One region of the Salirhabdus salicampi genome, then DNA from elsewhere that is predicted to be linked to it. Evidence: riboswitches for the same ligand, from Rfam matches in the RefSeq annotation. Region 1 holds a riboswitch; each other region holds the start of a gene.
The links. Region 1 has a riboswitch for cyclic di-GMP ahead of NLW78_RS00690 (diguanylate cyclase domain-containing protein). Riboswitches for the same ligand answer to the same signal wherever they lie in the genome.

Region 1 (7,084 bases):
GAAAAAAGCGACCAGTCACTAAATGAGGAGCAACCCCCACAACAGGAACCCAGCGGGGACCAGCCAGAACAATTGGCTATGTATGAATCTGACCAACTTACAGTTTTTGAAACAACTGGTTGGGAAATTACTGATGAAAAATTAGCTTCCAATCGTTTAAATGTTATGTTGAATGGTGACAAGGTTAAAGCAATTTTAACGGTAGTACCAAACGAAAAATCGTTTGATGAAGTAAAACAAGAGTTGAAAACAGGAGCAGGTGATGTAGAAATCATCCAGGAAGAAGATAATTATTTATCGTTTCAGTCAAAGCGGAACGAAAGTATAAAAACTGAGGTTTATTTAAGAGAAGAACATAATAATGTTTACGTGTTTACTTTTATGGTTCCTGTAACGGAATACGAGGCAAACAAAGAAAAAATCGAAAAATTATTAAACAATATTTCCATATAAGGGGAGGATAAAAAATGAAAAAACAATTATTAAGTGTAACGTTGAGCGCAGGGTTAGTTTTAGCAGGTGGACAAGCTTTTGCAGATGAACATGATGAGGTAGTTGATCCAAACTCAGACTTATACGATACAACACGTTTAATGGAGGAAGTGGAGTACGAGTTGACAGAAGATAGTGGGGACAAAGCTTTACTCCAAGATGAATATGCGGATGACCGTCTAGATGAGTCTGAGCTAGCAATTGAAACAGGTGATGAAGAGAAGGCGGAAGAGTTATTAGAAGATTATAATGAACACCTAGAAGAATCTGAGAGAAAGCTTGAAGAAGCGAAAGAAGAAGGAAAAGACGTTACAGAGATAGCAACAATTGTTGCGGTAAAGAGTAAAGAACGGACAGAGCGTTTAACAGCGTTATTAGAACGTGAAGATCTCCCGGCAGAAGCTAAACAGGGAATTTCAAAAGCTATTGAAAACCAAGAAAAAGCATCGGAAAAGTTAGCAGAAGCTTTGCAGAAAGCTGAAAAAGCTAACCAAAAAGGTGAAAAAAAGGAAAACGATGCACAGGAACGTGTAAATGACGCAAAACAACAAGGGGAAGAGAGAAAGAACGAAGCTCAGGAACGTGTAAATGACGCAAAACAACAAGGGGAAGAGAGAAAGAACGAAGCTCAGGAACGTGCAAATGACGCAAAACAACAAGGGGAAGAGAGAAAGAATGAAGCTCAGGATCGTGCAAGTGGCGCGAATGAAAAGGCTCAAGGGCAAAAAGAGAATCATGCAAACGATGTAGATTCAGCCGAAGAACAAGAAGTTGAAGAAAGTGAAGGGGAAGTTCAGGGACGGGAAAGTAGTAACGAGGCTCAGAAACCTGAGAAAGCTAATGTTGCAGGAGAACAAGGGCAGAACAAACGTAACAATGCTTCTAACGGTAGACAATAAGTAACGAAATTCGCATATGGAAACATATGCGGATTTATTTTTGAGAAGAAATTTCTAGGGTATTGAGAAACGGTGTAACAACCCAATGGAACAAATGTGAAGGGTCTGTACTAAAGCCATGTGTAAAGCCCTCAAATAGAACCTCCTTATTTTCCCCTACACTTCCCTCTACAAAAAAAGGTCATAAAAAGCGGGTTTCATGGAAATGTATAAAGAAAACAGGTATAAATACCTATATATTAAGGGGGTATTTGACATGTTAGTAGGCAAAAAACACTAGGTCATTTATTGTGTTTATGTTATATTGGAATTTGTCAGGTTAATTGATAAGGGCAAACCTACAGAAATGTTGGGACGCAAAGCTACAGGGGCTTAGGTCGAAACAGACTATGCTAGCCAGCTGCCGTTTTGTGAAGGCACACCAAATAAACGGTGTGTTTATTTTTATTTCTAAAACTGTAAAACTACAGAAAAAATGAGCCATTAGTGAGGTTGATATATATGATTTCGTTCCGTAATACTGCAAGGAAGGTTCCGGCAGTTTCTTGGTTAGTAACTATAGTGGTGTTTATAATGCCGATATTTTTAGACAACTTTAGGTTTAATTCAGAGTTAGTGTGGTTTATCCATGTCATCCCCGTATATTTACTGGCATATTATTTTGGAATAAGAGGAGGGGTAATTGGAGGGTTTATAAGCTTAATTTCTCATCTCTTTTGGGAATGGCTAATGCATCCTGGAGCTTTTTCAAGAAATATAGAAGATATTACAATTATGATTGCAGAAGCAATGGTATTATTGTTTATTGCAATAAGTACGGGAATGTTAGCTGAAATCCTCAGCAAAAATGAACGCAAACTCAGAGGGGTAAATGAGGAGTTACTTAAGACGATAAAAAGACTAACTGAAAGTGAAACAAAGTACCGTACTTTAATTGATAATGCTCATGACTTAATACTGTTAATTGAATTAGATCAAACTGGAAAAGCTCGCCGTATTGTTGAGGCTAATCATAAGGTAGCCGAAGTTTCGGGGTATAGCTTAGAGGAACTCTATTCTTTGGATCCCTCTGCACTTTTAGATGAAAAAACAAAAGTGAAAAGGTTACCAAAATTACGAAAGAAGTTAAGTGAAGATAAGTCGCTTGTTATGGACGTAAATTTAGTGACCAAAAACGACGAAGAGTTACCATTTGAGTTTAGCAGTCGCCCGTTATTGATTGGTCATAAAAAAATGGTTATGACTGTAGGTAGAGATATTTCAAAAAGGAAGAAAAAAGAGGATAATCTTAAGCAGATCGCATATGTTGACACATTAACAGGCTTACCGAATCGAGAATTTTTTCTGGGTTATATAAAGAAATCCTTGTCACGTGCAAGAAGAAAAGAACAGTTAATGGGTCTAATGTTTATTGACTTAGACGGATTTAAGCAAGTAAATGATGAGCTTGGACACGACGTTGGAGATAACTTATTAAGGCAAGTAGCAGAAAAACTAGAAAAATCTGTTCGAGAAGAAGATACTGTTTCCCGGATTGGGGGCGATGAATTTATCGTCACCTTAGAGGATTGTAATAAGAAAGAAGTTGAAAACATTGCAAACAAAATTCTTAAAACCTTTAAGAATCCGTTTCCAGTCCTATCAAATGAAGATATTACAGTTACTCCGAGTATCGGTATAAGCATATATCCATTAGATGGTGAGGATTATGTTACCCTCATTAAGAAAGCAGATCAGGCAATGTATAATGCCAAAGCTCATGGGAAATATTCGTATAGGTTTTATAATGAAATTTGATGGAAGAGAAACACCAAAGTTATTTGTTTTGATAAATAGAAGGTATCATCTTTTCTAAATCATAATATAAATGTATATGTAGAGGTTTGTTTTTGATGATGAACAAGTATTTGTGAGCTGCCCATAGTGGCAGCTTTTTTGTGAATGATAGAGAATGTAAATCTTACTATAACGCTCTTGAAGATGACTTTTCATTCATGTTATATTTTTGATATCGATATTCGATATTGATTTTCGATTTTGGTGTAAGGAGGTGTTATTCAGTGGAGGATAAGGTTGTGCGCAAGCTCTTTTTAGGCTTTATCCAAATTCATATTTTACACCATGCAAAAGAGCATCCAATTTATGGATCATGGATGCTTGAAGAACTAAGGGAACATGGATATGACATAAGCGCTGGTACCCTTTATCCAATTCTACATTCTATGGAAAAGGAAGCACTTCTCACGAAAGAGGAAAAGAATGTAGACGGGAAAATTCGCAAGTATTATACCACGACGGACAAAGGAGAAAAGGTGTTAATTGAAGCTAGAAAAAAAGCCTTTGAACTGTTTAAGGAAATCAAAGATTAAAAGAGGTGAAAACTTTGTCTCAGAAAAGAAATACAAGTTTAAAATCATTGTTAGAACTTTTACTCGTCTCCACTAGATTAGGGTTCACATCCTTTGGTGGGCCTATTGCCCATTTAGGATATTTTCACGAAGAATATATCCGGAGAAGAAAATGGATGGATGAGAAAACGTATGCCGATCTCGTTGCTTTATGCCAGTTCTTGCCTGGTCCTGCTAGTAGCCAGGTAGGGATGGGAATCGGAATAATGAGGGCAGGGGCGATTGGTGGTGTCATTTCCTTTATCGGATTTACCCTACCTTCCGTTATCGCCTTAATTGCTTTTGCATTAATTCTTCAAGGGTTAAATGTTGATGATGTAGGTTGGATTCATGGATTAAAAATTGTAGCAGTTGTTGTTGTCGCACACGCAATTTTAGGGATGGCAAATAAACTTACTCCTGATCTTACGAGAAAAGCAATCGCATTATTTGCTTTAGTGATCGCACTTACGTGGCAAACAGCTTTTACACAAATCGGAATCATTCTTATATCGGCATTTATCGGTTATGTAATCTTTAAAAATCATAAAGATACTGATCATACGGAATTAAACTTTCCTATTTCAAAACGTTTTGCTGTTGTGAGTTTAACATTGTTTTTTGGATTATTAATTTTACTCCCAATTTTACGAGAAATGACATCCTTAAATTGGTTGGCAATGTTTGATAGTTTTTATCGTTCTGGTTCATTAGTATTTGGTGGTGGGCACGTCGTTTTACCCCTTTTAGAGCGAGAGTTTGTACCAACTGGTTGGCTTAGTGAAGAGGCCTTTCTTGCGGGGTATGGTGCTGCTCAGGCTGTACCAGGTCCACTGTTTACTTTCGCAGCATACTTAGGCGCGGTCATTAATGGTTGGCAAGGCGGGCTATTAGCTACAATTGCGATTTTTTTACCTGCTTTTTTATTAATTTTTGGTACATTGCCATTTTGGAACTCTTTGCGTAGTAATCCGAACATAAAAGGAGCATTAATGGGGGTCAATGCTGCTGTTGTTGGTATTTTGATTGCAGCATTTTATCAGCCAATCTGGACGAGTTCTATTTTGCGTCCAATAGATTTTGCGTTCGGTGCTATTTTGTTTAGTATGTTAGTGTTTTGGAAATTGCCACCTTGGATGATTGTGTTAACAGGTGCCATTGGTGGACTTTTCATGACATTCATTTAATGAATAGCTAGGAAATAAGCTACCTTGCGAGGTAGCTTGACTCATGTTAAACGACATTTCAGGAATAATAGCAGCAAAGGAATTGACGTTTTTATATAAGTCTTTTATTATATAAGCGATTAGTTATATACTTTATCTCTCACTAAGATGGGGGTGTATAAATGAGATTTGAACAATTAATCGAGATAGATGATGCTGCGGCTGCGATAAAGTTATTAGGGGACAAAACCCGACTAACAATGGTAAAAATTTTAGATGAAAATGAATGCTGTGTATGTGAATTTGTAGAATTATTTGAAATGAGTCAGCCAGCCATTAGTCAGCACTTGAAAAAATTGAAAACTATCGGGCTTGTTAATGAAACAAGAAAAGGACAGTGGATTTTCTATTCCTTAAATAAAACGAGTAACGTATATCCTCTTATTAAAAGTTTATTAGAACATATACCGAATCAACGAAATAAGTTGGAAGATCTTATGAAAAAGGGACTTAGAATTACATGTAAATAAAGTGGAGGTAAACCAATTGACACAACTTATATTGGCAACTGTAATTTTTATTGCAACATTGATTTTAGTCATCTGGCAACCTAAAGGTCTCTCAATTGGCTGGTCGGCTTGTGGAGGGGCAATCGTTGCTTTAATGGTAGGCGTTGTAAACTTTAGTCATGTCATTGATGTGACAGGTATTGTTTGGAATGCAACATTAGCTTTTATTGCCATTATTATTATTTCTTTAATCCTCGATGAAATTGGATTTTTTGAATGGGCAGCTTTACATATGGCTAGAGCCGCTAAAGGACACGGGGTTCGCATGTTTGTGTATGTATCAATATTAGGGGCAATTGTAGCCGCCTTTTTCGCTAACGATGGAGCTGCGCTCATTCTAACTCCGATTGTTTTAGCTATGGTAAGGAATTTGAATTTTAGTGAGAAAATGATTTTCCCTTTTATTATTGCAAGTGGTTTTATAGCCGATACGACGTCGTTGCCACTTATTGTTAGTAACTTAGTAAATATAGTATCAGCAGACTTCTTTAAAATTGGATTTGTGGAGTATGCTTCCAGAATGGTTATACCTAATCTTTTCGCGTTAGTAGCAAGTATTACTGTCCTATATTTATATTTTCGTAAGAGCATTCCGCGTAATTATAAAATGGATAACTTGAAAACGCCAAATGAAGCAATACGGGATCACAAAATGTTTCGAATGTCATGGTTTGTACTTTCGATACTATTAATCGGTTATTTTGTAAGTGAGTTTTTCCATATCCCTGTATCCATTATAGCTGGCGTCATTGCCGTTTTCTTCTTAATGATGGCGAGAAACAGTCCAGTTGTACAAACGATACAAATTCTTCGAGGAGCCCCTTGGGCAATTGTGTTCTTTTCTATTGGAATGTATGTGGTCGTTTATGGGCTACGTAATGTTGGGCTAACCTCTGTGCTAGCAGACTTAATCCAATATACGGCTGATCATGGATTATTCGCCGCAACAATAGGGATGGGTTATATTGCTGCGATTTTGTCATCAATTATGAACAATATGCCAACAGTAATGATTGATGCACTGGCGATAGCTGAAACGAATACCGATGGAGTGATTCGGGAAGCATTGATTTACGCGAATGTAATTGGTTCCGACCTTGGTCCGAAAATTACACCAATCGGTTCATTAGCAACCTTATTATGGTTACACGTTCTTTCGCAAAAAGGTGTGAAGATATCGTGGGGAACGTATTTTAAAACAGGAATTATTTTAACGATTCCGACCTTGTTTGTAACCTTATTAGGCTTATATATAACCTTACGCTTCATGTAACGAGTTAACATAAAAATTTAACTGCAACAAAGGAGAATGAATATGTCAAAAAAATCAATTTATTTCTTATGTACTGGTAATTCTTGTAGAAGTCAGATGGCAGAAGGATGGGCGAAACATTATCTTGGAGATGAGTGGGATGTAAAGAGTGCAGGGATTGAAGCTCATGGATTGAATCCGAACGCTGTGGAAGCGATGAAAGAAATTGGGATTGATATCACGAACCAAACGTCCGACATTATTGATTCAAAGATTTTAAACAATGCAGATTTAGTTGTTACCTTATGTGGTGATGCGG
Region 2 (7,084 bases), on a different contig from region 1:
TTTAAAGATATGAACGAATAATGCCTCCATCGTTCCATTTGGACTGTGAGGGGTTTTACGCATTAAATCTATGCTTATCTTTTTACGATAATTTGTAGCTAAAGTAGCGAAAGCCACGATATCACCATTTGGGTCGGTTATAATCCCTAATGGAAAATGTGAAATATAATCCTCTGAAAAGAACGCTACTGAAAAGCTCTTTTCTTGCCTGCTTCCTAACCATTGTTGCGATATGCTCCTTAATTGGGCGATCGTTTTTTCTGAATAGGGTGGTTCCATAATTTGAAAGGAATACCCACTTCGATTTAACTTATTTAATGCTGTACGCAAATTTCCTTTACTTTTCCCACGTAAAGAAAAATGATGAAGATTCACGATTGCTTCTTCCCCAATTTTTATAACACGATAACCAGTTTCAAGGTAATGTGGTATAAACTGCTGGCTTACTTGGTAGAAGAATACGTTACACCCATTTTTTTGACTATATGTTATAAACTGTTTAATACCTTCATAAAAGAAGAGCGGGTCACCTAGGGGGTCTCCTAATACAAAAAGTTTTTTTCCAATGCGTTTATATAGAATGAGTACTTTTCGTTGTGGATCCCAAAAAAACTCTTTATCTTTAAGAAAACTAAGATGTGATACATGGTTTCCGCCGTATTTCTTTAGGAATGATTTCAGTGATTGGATATCCTTGTCGTTAACAGGGGATAACTCCTTGTTATTCCATAGTCTAATCATGGTCGATGTAGTCTCCTCCTCAAATATCACCTTTATAAAGATAGCACAATATAGTTCCAAAGGAAAAGGGACTTTTTTATCGGATAATAATTACTATAAAATCAATAAGAAAGAGATAATCTTCTCTTTTAAATTAAATAGAAATGGGAAATGTAATTAAAGGGTACAAAAAAGAGTTAAGGGGATTCAACATGGCGGAAAAAGTTGCAATTATTACGGATATTCACGGTAATTATAATGCGTTAAAAGCGGTCTTACATGACATTAATAAGGATGAAGATATAGTTCATATTTATTGTTTAGGTGATTTAATTGGAATTGGTCATGAAACAAATGAAGTTCTCTCATTATTGTCCGTACAAAAGAACATTTCCTTTGTGGCTGGTAACCATGATCAAGCAATTTTAAATATTTTTGCGGGTAAGGAACCTGGAAGTAAGGGAGAAGAAAAAGAACACCATAAATGGATTGCTTCCCGGTTAGATCCTGCTTACCTACCGATGCTATCTGGTCTTTCGCAAAAGTTATACGCAAATCATAATGGGAAAACGTTTTATTTTACCCATTACCATGTAAATGAACGGGGTGATTTTTTACCCGTCGATCAAACCCCTTCAGTAAATAAATTAGATGAGTTGTACCGGGAGTCAACCGCGGACATCGTTTGTTTTGGCCACCATCACGTTGTTCATCATTTTAAATCGAAAGAACGGCTGTATGTAAATCCAAGCTCATTAGGATGTAATCATAAGCCGTTAGCACCATACGGAGTTGTTGAATTAGGAGCATTTGGGAATATAAATATATCGTTTCGAGAAGTACCATATGACAATAAAGACTTTTTACTCTCATACGAGCGCTTAAATGTTCCTGGGAAGGAATTTATTTTAGAAGTTTTTTACGGAAACCAACATTTGCGATATATATAGCAAAAGACAACCTCTTTCAAACTCCGTGGAAGAGGTCGTCAGACTATTCATCGTCTTCAACTAAGGGATACACACCGTTTCGTCGTGAACCTCTTTCCCGGTCAAAGGTGGATTGAATGCGCAAACCATGCGCATATCATGTTTATCTAGGGCATATATTTTACCTGCTGAAATCACAAAAAGCACCTTACCACTGACAATGTCTCGACTTCACCTTCCCCTTTTATACAATAAAACATCTTCATGGTGGCTTTGATACCAAAGCTCTCTCCTAAATAAAAATCATGCTCAATTTATAGAAAATTCTGGTTCTTTACCTTATAATAGTTTGAAATACCTTTGAATAAATACGGTAAGTAAAGGAGACTTCAATTCGTGTTACATAAAAAAGACGATTTATATCATAATTTAATGGCTGATTTCGATTACACATTAAATCATTCAGGTGTATCCGGTAATAGAGTGGCTTCCCGTCTGAATGAGTTATCCTTAATCGGTAAAACAGAGTACGGTGGGTCTTATCGTGTAGGATTTTCTGCTAAAGAAGCTGAAGCGAAAAATAAAGTAATAGATTGGATGAAAGAAGCGGGGTTAGCCGTAACGACTGATGGTGCGGGCAATGTTTTTGGTAGATTAGAAGGAAAAAATCAGTCACTACCTCTCCTGATGTCTGGTTCACACGTAGATAGCGTTCCAAATGGAGGGCATTTTGATGGGCCGTTAGGTGTATTAGCAGCATTAGAAGTAGTTGAAGCGTGGAAAGAAACTGGCTATACACCAGAACGCACGGTTGAAGTTGTGATTTTTACAGATGAGGAAGGGGCACGCTTCAATGGTGGGTTGTTAGGAAGTCAGGCCTTTACTGGGCAAAATGATAAAGAAACGATAACAAAGTTAACAGATACAGAGGGGAAATCTTTCTCTGAGGTTCTAGATGAAATTGGCTTAACAGAAGAAGAATTCTTTCAATCCGAACGGGATCTAACGAAGATAGAAGCTTTTATAGAAGTTCACATTGAACAAGGGAAACGCTTGGAAAAAGAGCAACTCCCTGTTGGTATCGTAACAGGTATTGCTGGACCTTGTTGGTTATCTATGAACTTTAAAGGACAAGCAGGTCATGCTGGAAATACCCCCATGGATGAAAGATGTGACGCCCTCGTTGCTGCCGGAAAGTTTGTAAGTGAGATTCATAATCTACCTCCACGAGTTAGTTCAACGGCAGTAGCAACTGTTGGAAAATTGAACGTCAAACCAAATGGGGTAAATGTAATTCCAGGTGAAGTGGACTTAACGGTTGATATTCGTGATATCCATGAGAATACACGTGATCAACTTGTTGGGTTAATAACCGATGCAGCACAAAGTGTTGCCAAGAAGTACGGCATAAACGTTGCATGGAATGAAACCGTACGAGTTGATCCGTTGTTAATACGAAAGGATCTACAACAAAAGTTAGATGCATCGATTGTGGCAAATGGCATAGAACCTTTCTATTTACCGAGTGGAGCAGGTCATGATGCAATGGTCGTTGGGAGAAAAATTCCATCTGCCATGTTGTTTGTGCAAAGTAAAGATGGTATTAGTCATAACCCGGCAGAATGGTCTTCCTTGAACGATTGTGTTCAGACGATCCATGTTTTAAAACACTTCATAGAAAACTACTAATGATTCATATACGCTGTGCCTAGAATAGGTACGGCGTTTTTCTATATAAATGGTTTCAAGTCATGGTGACCTACATCTATTTTAAAATGGAATTTTATTTCATTCTATAATAATTACCATCATCCTAGAATGAAAAATATGTTAAAATAAAAATAGTGAATATGTACTAGAAATATATAAAATATAGAAAGAAATAAAATAATGGTACGATAAAGGCAAACTTGTCGAAAGATGAGGACGCAAAGCCTCAGGTCTAAAGCGGAAGCTAAGATGGCTGGGTTACCGTAGGGAAAGAGAAGTGACTCCCTTTGCGGGCATTACTTCTCTTTTCATATTTTCATTAACGTTCTGAGCTTTGTCTATCATTGTTTTTTATGAATATATTTAGAAACGGGGCGTTAGGAGATGTCGGTTAAACGCAGGCTGATTATTGGTTCAGCATCTGTAATGTTTCTATTAGTTGTGCTAGCAACTACAGCAGTGGTGCTATTAGAAAAATTTAATCATAATATTGAAACAGTTGTTGAGAAAGATTATCAAAAAATTGTTCTACTGAATCGATTGGGAAATGATTTCAGTTCTTACGTTAAATTAGTAAGAGAGGCTGAATCATTTGAAAATGAATCTGAGACTTTTAAATTTTTGAATGCAGTGGATGAAAAGCGTTCAGATATAGAAGTTACAATTGCATCGCTGGAAAATGTCATTGTCCAAAGGGAGGCCATTTCTACCTTTAGGAAATTAAAGGTGGAATACCAGAACTATAATAACCTAGTTGATCTTTATCTTGCATCAGATAGCAGAGTGAATCGACCATTTTTTAATGAAGAAAGTGTCCGCATTCAAACAGAACTACTTGATAACATCACTCAACTTACAAACGTCTATGAACAAGATATGGAAGAGATTACAGAAGAATCTCAAGCGTTATTTGAAAATACAAGAAAAATTATCATTATTTTATCTACGCTAGTAATCGGTGCCGGTCTTGTGATTGCCATTATAATCATTCGCAATATTACTAAAAACTTAAATCTGCTATTAAATGGAATTGAAGGATTTACATCTGGAAAACTCGACCTGACCAAACGATTAAGCGTTAAATCAAAGGATGAATTTGGTAAGTTAGCAGATGCTTTCAATCGTATGATTGACTGGTTACAAGAGAAAACAGACCGGGAACGTGAAACAGCAGTTTTGAATGAAGAGCAAGCATGGCTGAAATCTAACATTGCCGAAATAACAGTTGAATTGCAAGGGAATCCGGACTTGCAATCACTGGCGAAAACATTTGTGTCAAAAGTCACCCCGCTAGTCAGAGGGAATTTAGGGGTCTTATACATTACAGAAGATAGTGATGAAGATGACGCACCTGATTTAAGGCTAGTGGGTAGTTACGCATATAAAGAACGAAAACATTTATCAGATCGATTCTCCTTTGGTGAGGGCTTAGTCGGTCAAGCTGCGTATGAAAAAGAAACGATACTTCTTACCGATGTCCCTGATGACTACATTAAAATTAATTCAGGAGTAGGAGAAGCTACGCCATTAAATATCATCGTACTACCACTTATTTTCAAAGGGAAAGTGCTAGGTGTACTAGAAGTTGCTTCATTCCATCAATTTAAAGAGATTGAGAAAGAATTATTAGAACAATTAACAGATAGTATTGGTATTGTGATTGAAAATATTAAAGGGCAAATGCGCACCGAAGAGTTGTTAGAAGAGTCGCAAGTTTTAACAGAAGAGCTTCAAACACAAGCAGAAGAATTAGAAGTTCAACAAAAAGAATTAGAGCAAATTAATGCCGAACTTGAGCAGCAGACAAAGGCTTTAAAAGAATCTGAGCGTGTCCTTCAACAGCAACAGGAGGAGTTGGAGCATAATAACACAGAGTTAGAAGAAAAAGCCCAACAACTAGCAGAACAAAATCAAAAGTTTGAGCAAAAAAGTCAAGAAGCTGAAAAAGCTAAAGTAGATGCTGAAGAGAAAGCGAAACAACTTGAGCTTATATCTAAATATAAATCAGAGTTTTTAGCAAACATGTCTCACGAGCTACGAACTCCGTTAAATAGTTTATTAATTTTAGCGAAGCTTCTTTCTGAAAACAAAGAAGGAAACTTCACAGACAAACAAGTAGAATTTGTCAAAACAATCTATTCATCTGGTGCAGACTTATTAAATCTCATTAATGATATCCTTGATTTATCAAAGGTAGAGTCCGGGAATATGGAAGTTTATAAAAGCCGCTTCCTATTGAATGATGTGAAACGTTTCGTGGAAGATACATTTAAACCCGTAGCAGAAAATAAAGGAATCGAGTTTGATGTTCAATTAAGCAACACGTTACCTAAAACAGTATTTACAGATAAAAAACGATTTGAACAAATAATAAAGAACCTACTATCAAATGCCTTTAAGTTTACGGAAAGAGGTCATGTAAACTTAAACATTCGGAGGGCAAGTGAACAAGAATTACAACAACTAACAGGAGAGGCTTTCCATAACGGTGATGTTACCGTTGCATTCTCCATTTCAGATACTGGTATTGGAATCCCTAAAGATAAACAAGAAATTATTTTTGATGCCTTCCAACAGGTAGATGGAACAACAAGTCGAAAGTATGAAGGTACAGGTTTAGGACTTTCCATTAGTCGGGAATTTGCTTCTATGCTAGGCGGCGACATAAAAGTCGAAAGTATAGAAGGAGAAGGAAGTACTTTCACCCTTTACTTGCCAATCTCTTATGTAGGACCAAACGAAGTAAACCAGCAAGAAGAGACACCTATTATTGATGCACGAGACGAAATTGCATCCACTCGAATTGCTGATCCTGTTGTCACGGACATACCTCCAATAGAAGATGTCGTATCAGATGAAGAACTAGTCCGAGAAATGGAGTCCGACCGAAAACGAATTCTTGTCGTTGAGGATGATGCTACACAACGGAACAGTATCGTAGAACTCATCCAAGGAATGTATGTAGATATCGTTTCTGTATCTTCAGGGGAAGAAGCATTACAAGAGTTAACCGGCAAATTTTTCGATTGTATGATATTAGATTTAGGTTTATCGAAAATGTCTGGTTATGAATTGTTAGAAGAAATCGAGAAAGAAAGCTCGTTACACTATATACCAGTCCTTATTTATACAGGAAGAGACCTATCTTCAAAGGATGAGTTAAGATTAAAGAAGCATGCGAAAACGATCATTATGAAAGATATTTACTCACCCGAGAGATTGCTTGAGGAAGTATCATATTTGTTAAACAAAAAAGATGAAGATTTATCAAATGTGAGTATCGAACATGTTCAAGAAACTTTGCAGGACAATCATTTTGAAGGTAAGAAAATATTAATCGTTGATGATGATATAAGAAATGTCTTTGCTTTATCTAATATGCTTGAACATCATGAAATGGAAGTGTTGTTTGCTGAAAACGGAAGAGAAGGAATCGAAACGTTGCAGAGAAATGAAGATATCGATCTTGTCTTAATGGACGTCATGATGCCTGAGATGGACGGATACGAAGCGACGCAAAAGATTCGCAGCAACCCTGAATTTAAATCATTACCAATCATTGCATTAACAGCAAAGGCGATGAAAGATGATCGGAAAAAGTGTTTAGATGCGGGTGCCTCCGATTATATCGCGAAACCAATTAACAATGATCAATTATTATCGTTAATGCGAGTTTGGTTATATAAGTAAGGAGAATGATGAGTGGAGGAAAATCTATTTAATGA
Region 3 (5,650 bases), on a different contig from region 1:
AAAGCAATCAATGACACCTTAGGCCATCATTGTGGTGATCTTTTATTAAAGCAGATAGCGAATCGACTTGAGACCCTTGTAGGGGAAGAAGACACAGTCGCACGATTAGGTGGGGATGAGTTTGGTGTACTATTGTCCAATATGGATACAGACAAAGCAGTAACGTTGGCGAAAGAAATTATTGAAGTCATTGAACAACCGATTGAAATTAATGAACAGACATTGATGGTTCGTCCAAGTGTCGGTGTGGCAATATTCCCATATCATGGTGACGATGTGGAAACGTTAATGCGAAGAGCAGATGTTGCGATGTATACAGCGAAGCGTACGGGAAGTGGCTACGCTATTTATTCAACCGAAAATGATCCAAACAGCTTAAATCGCCTACAATTAATTAGTGAACTTCGGGATAGTATTGATCATGACAAGTTAATGGTTTATTACCAGCCAAAACTAGATGTGAAGTCTAATCGAGTATTCGAACTTGAGGCTCTTGTTCGTTGGGAACACCCGATACACGGTTTTATTCCGCCGGATGAGTTCATTCCTTTAGCAGAGCAAAATGGATTAATTAAATCACTTACTTTAACAGTGTTGAACAAGTCCTTAGGTCAACTCGCCCGTTGGCGAAAAGAAGGGTACAATACGGGAGTAGCCGTTAATTTATCAACTCGCAATTTACAAGACATATATTTGCCCGACCAAGTAAAAGAATTATTAGAGAAATGGGAAGTGCCACCACAGTGTTTAACATTAGAAATTACGGAAAGCTTTATTATGGCAAACCCAAAAAGGGCAATGGATATATTATTGAAACTAAGAGGACTCGGAATTCGCTTGTCTATAGATGATTTTGGAACAGGTTATTCTTCGTTGGCCTATTTGAAGAACTTACCAGTTGATGAAATAAAAGTTGATAAGTCTTTTGTTATTGATATGACAAAGGATCCGAACGATGCGATGATTGTTCGATCTGTCATTAGTTTAGCGCATAATTTAGGAATTTCAGTTGTAGCAGAAGGTGTAGAAACTGAAGAAATATGGGATATGTTGGTTTCATTGTATTGTGATTCAGTACAAGGTTACTATTTAAGCCGCCCATTACCGGCTGATAATATTTTTCGTTTCTTAATGGAAAGAGAAATAAGAGTTTAGGATATAAGGAGCGTTGTCTGAACTGTAGACAGACACGCTCCATTTTATTGTTCATTTTTTCGTGAATGTTACGCCCCTTTTTATGGAATATTAATGTTGAAAAAGCCGCCGCAAATCAAATATATGACATTTGTCATAAAAAACTGCTGACGTTCATGACTATTACGAAACAAGAAATTCACCTATCATTAAGACTAGGTCATAAAGGAAACAAGGGGGATAATTATGGCTAACTCAAAATTAGCGCAACTACGAAAAAAAATTAAACAATTTGAAACATCAGATACAAAGGCAAGTGTATGGCAAATGATTAATACAATAGTGCCATATATATTGCTATGGTACTTAGCATACGAGGCGATTTCTATATCTATATGGTTATCATTAGCGATTTCAGTAATAACGGCAGGGTTTGTTGTGCGGACATTTATTATTTTTCATGATTGTTGTCATGGATCATTTTTTCATAACCGCAAGCTAAATAACATTGTCGGTACTATTACCGGAATTTTAACAATGTTTCCATATGAAAAGTGGAAACGTGAACATTCAATTCATCACGCTACTAGTGGAAATTTAGATAAACGTGGAACTGGCGATATCTGGGTTATGACAGTTGATGAGTATGTAAAAGCGACAAAGCTTGAACGTCTGCAGTACCGTTTATATCGTAATCCGTTCGTAATGTTTGTACTGGGTCCACTAATGTTATTCTTTGTGGAAAATCGAAAAAACCGTAAAGATGCTCGAAAAAAAGAACGAATCAACATGTATGTTACGAATGTATCCATTGTTGCTATTGCAATTGTTTTAATGTTAGCCATCGGTTGGGTTAACTTTCTAATCGTTCAATTACCAATTATGTTCGTATCAGGAATGCTCGGAATATGGTTATTCTACGTTCAGCATCAGTTTGAAGACTCCTATTTTGAAGATGAATCGGATTGGGACTACGTGAAGGCGGCTATAGATGGAAGTTCATATTATAAACTACCTAAAATATTACAGTGGATTACGGGTAATATCGGTTACCACCATGTTCACCATTTAAGTCCGAAAGTACCGAACTACCATTTGGAGCCTGTACACAATTCAACACCAGAATTACAGCAGGCGACAACGATTACGGTTGGTTCAAGTTTAAAATCCATTCGTTTCCGTTTGTACGATGAAGAAGCGAAAACATTCGTTACGTTTAAAGAGGTTAAACATTTATTAAAGCAACCAAATAAAAAAGTATCCATGCAAGTAAATAAAACGTAAAAGTCTAAGGGAAAAACCGTTCAAATGTAAATTGAATGGTTTTTCTTTTATCATAATGGAAGATGGTATAATAGATAGGAATTGTAAGGAAAGGAAACGAATATGCAAAATTGGTATAATATTTTTCCGAAAAACAAAAGTTTAAGCATTTACGTATGGATCATATTTAGTTTATTACCTTTTTACTTTATATTTAAGTCGACTATGCTTTGGGAAATCGTGTTCGGATTCGTCATGATCATTTTATTCTTCGTAGCTTACCGGTTATCTTTTTTGTCTAATGGATGGTTTCTATACGTATGTGTTTCCATCATGATATGTATAAGTGTAGGCATGTCACTTTTTTATGGGTATGTATATTTTTCACTATTTTTAGCCTTTTATATTGGGAATGTACAACATAAAGGTGGATTTATAACCCTCTATATTATTCATGTTGTAACGACCATTACAGCTGCGTCATTGAGCGTATTGACACAACGTGAATTATTCTTTTCACAATGGCCTTTTATTGGGGTTACAATCTTAGGGGTTGTATTGTTGCCTATTAATACATATAACAGAATTAAAAGGCAAAAGCTCGAAGTTCAGCTTAATGATGCGAAAGAAAAAATTTCACAATTAATGGTTTACGAAGAAAGACAAAGAATTGCACGAGACTTACACGACACACTTGGGCAAAAATTAACGTTAATTGGGTTGAAGAGTGACTTAGCGAGCCGGTTAATTCATAAAGACATAAATGGTGCCAAAAATGAAATTACGGATATTAATCAAACCGCGAGAACAGCGTTAAAAGAAGTGCGGGATATGCTTGCGGATATGCGTGGGGCGAAGTTAGATGAAGAATTGAAACATGTTCAGCAACTTTTAAAAGCTGCCAATATTGACGTATCCATACATGGGAAAACAAATTTGCGCAATACGCCTGCATTAGTGGAAGATGTAATGAGTATGTGTTTAAAAGAGGCTGTAACAAATATCGTAAAGCATAGTGGAGCAAAATCTTGCATAATTGAAATAAACGAAACGATTGATCATTTTCGTTTAAAGATTGAAGATGACGGGGTTGGATTTAGTGACGAAAGTGAACAAACAAATGGTCACGGTTTAAAAGGTATGGCTGAACGTTTAGAATTTGTGAACGGCCAAGTGAACATTACGAACAAAAATGGTACCACAATAGATATAACCATACCTAATGTTATGACAATGGTAAAACAGGGGGAAGAGCGATGATTCGTATCGTCATTGCGGAAGACCAGCGAATGTTACTCGGTGCACTCGGTTCTTTACTTGATTTAGAAGATGATATGGAAGTAGTAGGGAAGGCTGCAAATGGACAAGAAGCAGTCGATCTGGTGAAACAGCACAATCCGGATATTTGTATTATGGACATCGAAATGCCGGTAATGAATGGGCTAGATGCTGCTGAAGAAATGATTGACTTGCCATGTAAAACCATTATCTTAACGACCTTTGCACGAGCAGGATATTTTGAACGTGCACGACAAGTGCAAGTTAGTGGCTATTTGTTGAAGGACAGTCCTAGTGAGGAGTTAGCAAGTTCCATACGGAAAATTATGAACGGTGGAAGAGTCTATTCCCCTGAACTCGTTGATTTAGCTTACGAAGAAGCAAACCCACTTACAGAGCGGGAAAATCAAGTGATAAAGTTGATAGCAAAGGGAAAAAGCACAAAAGAAATTGCAAAAGAACTCCACTTAACGTATGGTACAGTTCGTAACTATATATCAGTCATCTTTGACAAACTGGACGTATCAAACCGGGTTGAAGCTGTTTCAAAGTTTGAGGATAAAGGTTGGTTCAAACAATAATGTTTAAAGTAAGACACTTTGGTATAAGAAGTGTCTTTTTTTATTTTAAAAAGATGTTACTACTTTAAAATAGAAATCGTCTACTTTACATAATGATAGGTTAACAAGAACGGTGCACATAGTGAACATTTTTCGTTATTTTGGAATAGTTAACTGCTTCAAAATCTTATTGTGGGTAATAAGAGTTACTTTTTGTTGGTACTAAAGTATGATATTCTATATTTATGTAAATATTGCCTTCAAGATAAGGGCAAACCTATCGAAAGATGGGGACGCAAAGCTTAAGGGGCTAAGGTGTAAACCATGCCAGCCAGCTACCAGAGGAGGAAAAGTCATGCAAATTTATAAAGACCAAGCCAATTACCAGCCATTTTGGAGAAATCAATCTTATAACACTACATATCAGCAACAACCAAATCAACAAAACAAAGTGACAAACCACCCCCAATTAAATGAAACTAAAGGATTTCAAAATGAAACAGGTAGTCAAAAGAACAACTTGCAAAGTATGCAAAATGTGCTGAATAACTACTATTCTATGAAATCAGGTTTTAATAGTAGTGGTGACTTGAAGAAACAGTTAAATCAATTGGCAGAAAAGAGTATATCTTATCGTGTAGATAAGCATTCTGAAAAGTTCGAATCGAAAGTTCATAACTTTAAGATGGAGATAAGTCGCGAAGCCCACGAAGCATATAGTAAAAGTCGTCAAAATAATTCTGCGGCGCATCCATCTGAAAATCGTAACAATGCAAGTGTGAATGGACAAGCCAATCGCAATGACAAAGCAGCAACAGCTAGTAACGGTAAGAATATCTCAAATGAAAATGCTGATAATAAAGGACGCTCTCAATCTAGTGCAAATGATGAGAATCGATCTGCTTCAAATCATACAGAAAATGAAACATATACGAATCAAGTTGAAAACCGTGGTCGAACAGAATCTAACGTAAAGAATCAATCAAGAACGAATTATACTGAAAATAATTCGACTGCAAGTGGTAATAGTAGTTCCAGTACAGCAGCTACTGAGGCGGCCCGTGGTACACAAGTACAAACTAAAGATACGAACGTAGAAGTGCAACGTGGCGACGGTTTTATGTATAATCAAACCGATAACACAACGTCTCAAGAAGGTGTATCTAGTAGAACGTCGGTGCAAAATGACGGCACATGGGAAGGTATGAATACTTCTGTAAATAAAGATACAACAGTTTAGAATACAGAAGTACAAACCGAGTCCAATAAAGTAGGCACATGGGAAAGTATGAATAACGAGACTACAGTCGGCGTAACTAATGGTGAAAATGTATTTAATACTGGACCAATAGGATCTAATATAGACTATAAAATGTAAATATGAATAATAAAAAAGTGAAGGTATAACCTTCACT

Region 2: linked by a shared signal. The riboswitch ahead of NLW78_RS13680 (response regulator) and the one ahead of NLW78_RS00690 (diguanylate cyclase domain-containing protein) in region 1 are both predicted to bind cyclic di-GMP.
Region 3: linked by a shared signal. The riboswitch ahead of NLW78_RS13710 (hypothetical protein) and the one ahead of NLW78_RS00690 (diguanylate cyclase domain-containing protein) in region 1 are both predicted to bind cyclic di-GMP.

Annotation. Positions count from the first base shown of each region.
Region 1 is NZ_JANBWE010000001.1:137,456-144,539, forward strand. Features, by position in the region: gene NLW78_RS00680 (hypothetical protein) at 1-453, shown strand, start outside; gene NLW78_RS00685 (DUF5667 domain-containing protein) at 468-1,391, shown strand; cyclic di-GMP riboswitch class I at 1,713-1,799, shown strand; gene NLW78_RS00690 (diguanylate cyclase domain-containing protein) at 1,965-3,188, shown strand; gene NLW78_RS00695 (PadR family transcriptional regulator) at 3,452-3,760, shown strand; gene NLW78_RS00700 (chromate transporter) at 3,775-4,965, shown strand; gene NLW78_RS00705 (ArsR/SmtB family transcription factor) at 5,127-5,474, shown strand; gene NLW78_RS00710 (arsenic transporter) at 5,491-6,786, shown strand; gene arsC (arsenate reductase (thioredoxin)) at 6,829-7,084, shown strand, end outside.
Region 2 is NZ_JANBWE010000005.1:72,185-79,268, forward strand. Features, by position in the region: gene NLW78_RS13660 (phosphatidylglycerol lysyltransferase domain-containing protein) at 1-741, opposite strand, end outside; gene NLW78_RS13665 (metallophosphoesterase family protein) at 933-1,670, shown strand; partial or broken gene NLW78_RS13670 (ectoine synthase) at 1,714-1,934, opposite strand; gene NLW78_RS13675 (M20 family metallo-hydrolase) at 2,082-3,338, shown strand; cyclic di-GMP riboswitch class I at 3,543-3,625, shown strand; gene NLW78_RS13680 (response regulator) at 3,744-7,049, shown strand; gene NLW78_RS13685 (CheR family methyltransferase) at 7,062-7,084, shown strand, end outside.
Region 3 is NZ_JANBWE010000005.1:81,160-86,809, forward strand. Features, by position in the region: gene NLW78_RS13690 (two-component system response regulator) at 1-1,155, shown strand, start outside; gene desA (Delta(5) desaturase DesA) at 1,381-2,418, shown strand; gene NLW78_RS13700 (sensor histidine kinase) at 2,521-3,657, shown strand; gene NLW78_RS13705 (response regulator transcription factor) at 3,654-4,256, shown strand; cyclic di-GMP riboswitch class I at 4,496-4,578, shown strand; gene NLW78_RS13710 (hypothetical protein) at 4,591-5,475, shown strand.